Regions from separate parts of the Corallococcus sp. RDP092CA genome, predicted to be linked through region 1. Evidence: riboswitches for the same ligand, from Rfam matches in the RefSeq annotation. Region 1 holds a riboswitch; the other holds the start of a gene.

Region 1 (3,624 bases):
GAGGTACTTCGGCCTGGCGGGCGCGGCGGGGGGCTGGGCCTTCATCATCTCCAGGCCCTGGCGGGTGAGGACGAAGCGGACGACGCCGGAGCCGCGCTCGGTCTCGATCTCGGCCTCGAAGGCGGGCCCGGCGATGCCGCCCAGGGACACGTCCTTGCGCAGGTTGTTCACGCGGCCGGAGAGCAGATCGCCAGCCACCTCGCGCGAGCCCTCGCCGCGCGTGTACAGCTCGTAGGCGGCCTCGTGCAGCGTCATGGCCAGCGCCGGGGTGAGGGGCTGGGAGCTGAAGAGCACGGAGATGAGGAGCCAGTAAGGCGTCTGTTCAGCCATCGCGCGGGGCAGTGTAACGGGTGCGGCTAGCGGGCGCGCGGCTGTCTGCGGGAGGCGATGGCCTCCGCGAGCACGCCCTGGGCCTTCCAGTGGCCATACAGGCGGCCCTGGGACGCGAGGAAGTCCAGCCGCTGCCGGGTGCGCGCGTCCAGGCGCCCGGGGGGCGCGTCGCGGAACGGCGTGCCGGGCAGCGGCATGAAGGTGTGGCCGTGCACGCGGGCGCCCAGGTCGGACAGGCGCTGCATGAGGTCCAGGGTGGCGTCCACGTCCGCGGGCTCTTCCCCCGGCAGGCCCAGGATGAAGTCCACGTTGGGCACGAAGCCGCCCTCCACCGCGAGCCGGGCGGCGCGCACCACGGTCTCCACGTCGTGGCCGCGCCGGGTGGCCTGGAGGATGCGTTCGGAGCCGGACTGGCCGCCGATGATGAGGTTGTCGTTGGCCACGTAGCGCTTGAGCAGCGCCAGGGCCTCCGGCGTGACGTGCTCCGGGCGCACCTCCGAGGGGAAGGTGCCGTAGTAGACGCGCCCGTCCGGGGCCATGGCCTCCGTCACGGCGACGAGCAGCGCCTCCACGGCGGCCAGGTTCACGGTCTCGTCGGCGGTGCCGTAGGACAGGGACGTGGGGGTGATGAAGCGCAGGTCGCGCCGACCCATGCGGCGCAGCTCGCGGGCCCAGTGGGCGATGTTGGCGATGGTGCGGTGCCGGAAGCGCGCCTTGGACATGAAGGGCGTCTGGCAGAAGCGGCACGCGTAGATGCAGCCGCGGGTGATCTCGATGGCGCCGTACTTCACGTGCTTCACGGCGAACGGCGGGAAGTCGTCCAGGCGCACGCCCTCGCCGTGGCCGCGCTGCACGAGCTTGCCGTCCTCGAGGTGCGCGGTGCCGTGCGTGGCGCGCGGGTCCTCGCCCTTGAGGACGCGGGCGAGGATGGCGCGCAGGGTGTGCTCGCCCTCGCCCACGGCGACGAGGTCGAAGCCGGCCTGGAGCGTCTGGAGCGTCTCCGCGGTGGCGTGCACGCCGCCCGCGATGCAGAGGACGTCGCGGCCCTCCAGCCGCTCGCGCACCCACGTGAGCTCCTCCACGGAGGGGCCGAAGCTGGCGGAGTAGAAGGACCACGCGGCGACGACGGTGTCGCCCGCGTCCACGCGCGCGCGCAGGGTGTCCAGCAGGGCCTCGCGGCTGCGAGGGAAGTGCAGCGACACGTCCGCGAGCGCGGGGTCCGCCTCCACGGCGCCGGCGAGCACGGTGAAGGCGTACTTGCCGGGGTACTGGTAGCTCAGGACGAGCGAGACCTTGCGAGGCGTCTGCGACATGGCTGCCGGGGATGATGCCACAGGGCCCGCGCCCGGCGGGGCACGCCTGCCCGGCGCGCGGGCACGGCCCCCCAACCCTCGGTGAGCAGTCATGCCGAGCCTCCTCGCACGGAAGCGCGGGCGCCTTCCATCCGTAACCTGCGGCCCCGGCCTTGATGCTTGGCGGAGGCAGCGCTCGCGTCTAACGTGCGCCCCGCCGACGGTGCCTCGCGGGAGTCCGCGAGGTTTAGCAAGGGAATCCGGTGGGAATCCGGAGCTGCCCCGCAGCGGTGAGTGGGAACGAACGCCGTCAGACGCACTGGTCCGGCAGTCGGACTGGGAAGCGACGGCCAGTAGGCGCCACGGACGCGGCCTCCTGAACGGGAAGCGCGCTCCGGAAGCACGCCCACGAGTCCGAAAACCTGCCGCCGGCCCCTGCGGAGAATCGTCTCCTCCAGGGCGGTACCCCGGGCCCTCGCGGGAAGGTCCGGCAACCCTTCGCGGTCCACGCGTCCGCCACCGCCCGTGCCCCGGGCCCGGGAGCCGTGTGTCCCGGTGTCCCTTCCGCACGCGGCGCGCACGGCCGCTCGGGCCTGGAGTCCCTCCTCATGACGTCCCCTTCCCTCCCCCCGTCCGCCACGGAGACCCGCATGGTGGACATGGTCTTCCCGGATCAGACCAACCACTACGGCACCCTCTTCGGCGGACAGGCGCTGCGCTTGATGGACATGTCCGCGTTCATCACCGCCAGCCGCTACGCGCGGCGCACCGTCGTCACCGCGTCCAGCGAACGCGTGGACTTCCACACCCCCGTGCGCCAGGGCCAGCTGGTGGAGCTGGTGGGCCGCGTCGTCGCCACCGGCCGCACCTCCCTCACCGTGGACGTGGAGCTGTTCGCCGAAGACCTCCTGTCCGGCGCACGACAGCTGTGCACGCGCGGACGCTTCATCCTCGTCGCGCTCGACGCGGAGCGCCGTCCCACCGCCGTGCCGCCGCTCGCGCCGGAGAACCAGACATGACAGACATTGCCTTGACACCTGAAACAAGCCGGGCGTATAGACGACGCCATGCTGGTGCCTGGGTTTGCCCAGGCTGAAAAGGGAACCCGGTCCGAAGCCGGGGCTGCCCCGCAGCGGTAGGTGAGAACGACCGCCGTCCATGACACTGGCGCCCACGTGGGCGCTGGGAAGTGACGGCCAGTAGGAACTCCGGCACCCCGGTGCCGGACGCGCTCACGAGCCCGAAGACCTGCCCGCATCCGTGTCGTGGGAGACATCCACGGACGGTTCGACCTGGAGCCCCGAGGGAGGGCGGGAAGGTCCGCGCAAGGCCTTGTTTCCACAGGACTTTGCCCGGCACGTTCCCTCCTCATCCCTCCTGTCTCCAGCCACCCGCGGGGGTGGGGGTCGGTGTCTTCGGGCCCTCACGCGGCCCGGGTGCGCGGCGTCGCGCCTGGACACCCCTCCCTCCACCTTCGCGGGCCATTGGCCGGGCGACGCGGGTCGCCCGTGAGGACGGACGACGATGCGTGGAACACCGCGGAGACGGCGCGAGGCAGTGACAGGACACGGGAGCCAGACACGGCGCGCCAGCCCCCGGGTGCGGCGCCGCTGACGACGTCCTCCGTTTCGCGACGCAATTCCTTTCATCCACCGTGGCCGCGTCCCGCGCGCGCCGCCAGGGGAGCCGTCTGCCTTTGAACGCCATCCGCTACCCCGACGGGAACGTGCTCCTGCGCAACCTGTCGCGCGAGTTCCCCGTCGTCACCCACGGCGAGGGCGTCTACCTGTACGACGCCCAGGGCCGCCGCTACCTGGACGGCTCGGCGGGCGCGCTGGTGGCCAGCGTGGGCCACGGCAACCGCGAGGTGGCGGACCGCATCCATGCGCAGCTGCTTCAGGTCGCGTACGTCAACGGCACCCACTTCACGACGGAGGTGACCGAGGCGCTGGCCGCGCGCCTGTGCGCGCACGCGCCCGCGGGGCTGAGGCGGGCGGCCTTC
Region 2 (3,624 bases), 130 kb from region 1:
TGGGGCCGGGCTGGCTCAACGGCCGCGCGGAGGTGCTCGTCCAGTCCGCGCAGCTGATCAACCGCGTGGGCGAGGCGCGGCTGTCACTGCCCTCGCGCACCTGGGTGAGCGTGGGCGCCTCCAGCACCTTCCTGCACCGGCCGGACCTCACCGTGTCGTTCGACGTGAAGAACCTGCTCGATGCGCGGACCGCCGACTACACCGGCATGCCGCTGCCCGGCCGCGCCGCCTACGTGACGCTCGCCGTGGCGCTCGACCCATCTCCTCCGGAGGATTCCCATGTCGCGTCCCCTCCCTGATGCGCGGTTCGCGCTGTTGCTGTCGGCCCTGGCGGCGGCGCTCCTCACCGGCTGCCCGGAGGAGAAGGTCCTGTGCACGACGGGCCTGAGCGTCTGTGGCGCCGAGTGCGTGGACCTCCAGGGCGACCCGTCGAACTGCGGCGCGTGTGGCACCGCGTGCGGCGCGGGAGAGACGTGTCAGGCGGGCGCGTGCGGCTGCCAGCCGGGCACGGAGGTCTGTGGTGACGCCTGCGTCGCGCTCATGAGCGACCCGCTGAACTGTGGCGCTTGTGGCGCCGCGTGCTCCTCCGGGCAGGTCTGTGAAGCCGGCACCTGCCGCGAGGGCTGCTCCGCTGGCGCCGAGCGGTGCGGGGACAGCTGCGTCGTGCTCGCGGAGGATTCGCTCAACTGCGGCGCTTGCGGCACGGTGTGCCCGGACGTGCAGTCCTGCCACGCGGGCCGCTGCATGTATGACGTGGTGACGGCCTGCTACACCAACGGGCAACTGGTGGGCATCCAGGCGGGGACGGACCGGATGGGGCCCCGGCGGCAGTTCGGCTCGGGCGTGCAGTCGCTGGCGGCCTGGGATGGCGTGGTGCTGGCGGCGGACGCGGCGCGCGCGGTGCTGTCGCAGGCTCCGGCGGGGGCGCTGGGGACGGTGGCGGAGGAGGACTCGCTGGGCGCGGTGGCGTCCTCGCCCAATGACATCCTGGTGGACCCCCCGTATGTGTATGTCCTCGACTCGGTCAACAACACGCTCCAGGTGCTCAAGCGGGAAGGGGCTTCGCAGGGCGGAGGGCTGGGATTGCGCACGGTGGGGCAGGTGAACCTGGGCGCCAACACCAGCCCGCAGGTCATCGCGAAGCGCGGCGACACGTTCTACATCCCGCTGTTCGGCACGGCCGGCTCCGACTTCAAGCAGGGCAACGCCGTGGCGCGCGTCAGCGTGAGCGATCCGGAACACCCCCGGCTCGTGGACACCCTGCCGCTCACGGGCCTGGACCTGAAGTCCTTCGATGGCGGGACGACGATGGCGCTCCCGTACGCGGCGGTGTCGGTGGACGCGGGCGTCTACGTGGCGCTCACCAACCTGAACCCCGCGAATGACTACCTGCCCAACGGGCCCGGGATGCTCGCGCGCATCGACCCAGCGGATGGCGGGGTGCGGGCCATCGATCTGGGCGCGAAGGACTGCCTCAACGCGGGCGACGTGATGGAGGTGGGAGACCAGCTGGTGGTGAGCTGCCTGGGCGAGGCGGTGTTCGACACCACGAGCGGCTACCGGGCGAAGGCGGTGAAGGCCACGGGGCTGGTGCTGGTGAAGGATGACCAGCCGGTGGCCTCGTATGCGCTGTCGCCGGGTTGCACCGGGGGGCCGGAGAACGGCTGCGACCTCGCGGTGGGCGGACGGCTCGCGGTGGTGGGCAACGCCGTGTACGTCACGGACGTGAACGCGGGCCGCGTGTTCGTGGTGGAGGTGCGCGACGGCCAGCTCGTCGAGCGGCGCGGCAACTCCACGCCTCAGGCGGCGGGCCCGGCGCTGGATGCGTGTCCGGTGGACCCCCGGCGCCAGGTGTCCAATGCCATCGACATCGTCGCGGTGCCGTGAGGCATTGGCCCGCCTGTATTGACAAGCACTGCCGTCCGCCATACTCCAGCGCGCGTCGTTGGTACGCCGCATCCGCGCAGGGTGCGGCGTTGAAAAAGGGAACCCGGTGTGAAGCCGGGACTGCCCCGCAGCGGTGAGCAGGAACGAACGCCGTCCCCGCAAGCACTGGCCCTCGGATGGGCTGGGAAGCGACGGCCAGTAGGTGGGTGTCCCGGTGAGGGCCTCCCGCGCCTGCGAGTCCGAAGACCTGCCACGACCCATGCCTCCGGGCATGGCCAGACCGAAGCCTCCGAGGGGAGGTGACGGAGGTCTTCCGCTCGCGCGGCGTGTCGTGGCCTGACGTGTCCCTCGTGCGCGGTCCGCTCTCCGTCCCCGCCCCTTGGATTCACCTCGCCCGTGGGGGCGATGCAAGGGAGCAGTCGCGGATGAAGACAGAGCGGATGATGACGGCGCGGGGACTCAAGGGCTTCACGTGGGTGCTGACGACCCTCGCGATGGCGCTGCTCCACACCGGGTGCGGCGATGAGTGCATCGATGACTTCGACTGCCGCGACCAGGGCACCCCCGCCGCGGGACAGCGCTACACCTGCGTCGAGAACAAGTGCGAGCAGACGCCCATCGCCGTGCCGGACGCGGGCACGGAGACCGATGCGGGCACGGAGACCGACGCGGGCACGGACACCGACGCCGGCACCGAGACCGACGCCGGCACCGAGACCGACGCGGGCACGGAGACCGATGCGGGCACCGAGACCGACGCGGGCACCGAGACCGACGCGGGCACCGAGACCGACGCCGGAACGGATCCGTGCGAGGCCGCCACCTATGACCCGAAGCTGGGCACGCTCCAGCTCCAGGCGGGCTTCGTGGCCGGTGAGGCCGCGACGCTGCCCTCGGCCGCGGGGCCGGTGGGCGTGACGCCCGGTCCCACGTACTCGCTCTACACGGTGGTGTCGGACAGCTACGTCGGCCCGCATGCGCTGTACTCACTGGGCACGTGGCCGCAGGTGTCGCTGGGCACGGCGTCGCTGTTCGACGTGGCCGCTCCCGCGGACCAGAGCCCTGGCGCTCAGCTCTTCCTCAGCAGCTACGTGGAGACGGACGGCCTGCGCGTCCTCACCGGCTACACGAAGTCCGGCGCGGGCTTCCCGGGCTCCGTGGGCGTGTATGACGTCGCCACGCCCGCCAGCTCCACCTACGTCTCCGCGCCGAGCAACTTCTCCGCGGGCGTCGTGCCGGGGGCGTTCCTCATCAACGGCGGCGGGCTCGACACGGTGTCGGCCGGCCTGGCCGTCTACGCGCTGAAGACGGACGTCACGCCGTACACCGCGCTGAAGGTGGGCACGCTCCCTCCGGAGACGGGCGGCAGCGGCTTCACCGCCGTGTCCACCAACGGCGTCGCGATGCTCGGCTACTACTCCGACGAGACCTTCCTCAACGAGGGCCGCGCGGTGGGCCCGGCGGTCATCTCCGAGGCGCTCACCTCCGGCACGCCGTTCGCCGTGGCGGATGCGCCCGCGCTCGACGTGGGCTCCAACTTCGTCGCGGCCGCGGGCCACGGCGAGGGCGTGTCGGTGCTCCGCGGCGACTACGTCCCGCCCGACTACAACTTCGCCGGAACGGACATCTCGCGCTTCGCCTTCACCGTGACGAACGGTGGCGCGACCGTGACCGTGGGCGCCCGTCAGCCCGTCCTCGTCTACGTGGACCAGTGCACGAGCGTCACCGGGATGACCG

Evidence for each region. Region 1 has a riboswitch for cobalamin ahead of U8525_RS08775 (acyl-CoA thioesterase). Riboswitches for the same ligand answer to the same signal wherever they lie in the genome.
Region 2: it holds a riboswitch for cobalamin, as region 1 does, so the genes downstream of both, U8525_RS08255 (hypothetical protein) here and U8525_RS08775 (acyl-CoA thioesterase) in region 1, are expected to answer to the same signal.

Annotation. Positions count from the first base shown of each region.
Region 1 covers NZ_JAYESI010000005.1:306,511-310,134, reverse strand. The annotation lists gene U8525_RS08785 (hypothetical protein) at 1-330, opposite strand, end outside; gene U8525_RS08780 (TIGR04013 family B12-binding domain/radical SAM domain-containing protein) at 357-1,643, opposite strand; cobalamin riboswitch at 1,827-2,067, shown strand; gene U8525_RS08775 (acyl-CoA thioesterase) at 2,231-2,641, shown strand; cobalamin riboswitch at 2,677-2,893, shown strand; gene U8525_RS08770 (aspartate aminotransferase family protein) at 3,319-3,624, shown strand, end outside.
Region 2 covers NZ_JAYESI010000005.1:173,933-177,556, forward strand. The annotation lists gene U8525_RS08245 (TonB-dependent receptor plug domain-containing protein) at 1-299, shown strand, start outside; gene U8525_RS08250 (MXAN_6577-like cysteine-rich protein) at 280-1,887, shown strand; cobalamin riboswitch at 1,930-2,157, shown strand; gene U8525_RS08255 (hypothetical protein) at 2,313-3,624, shown strand, end outside.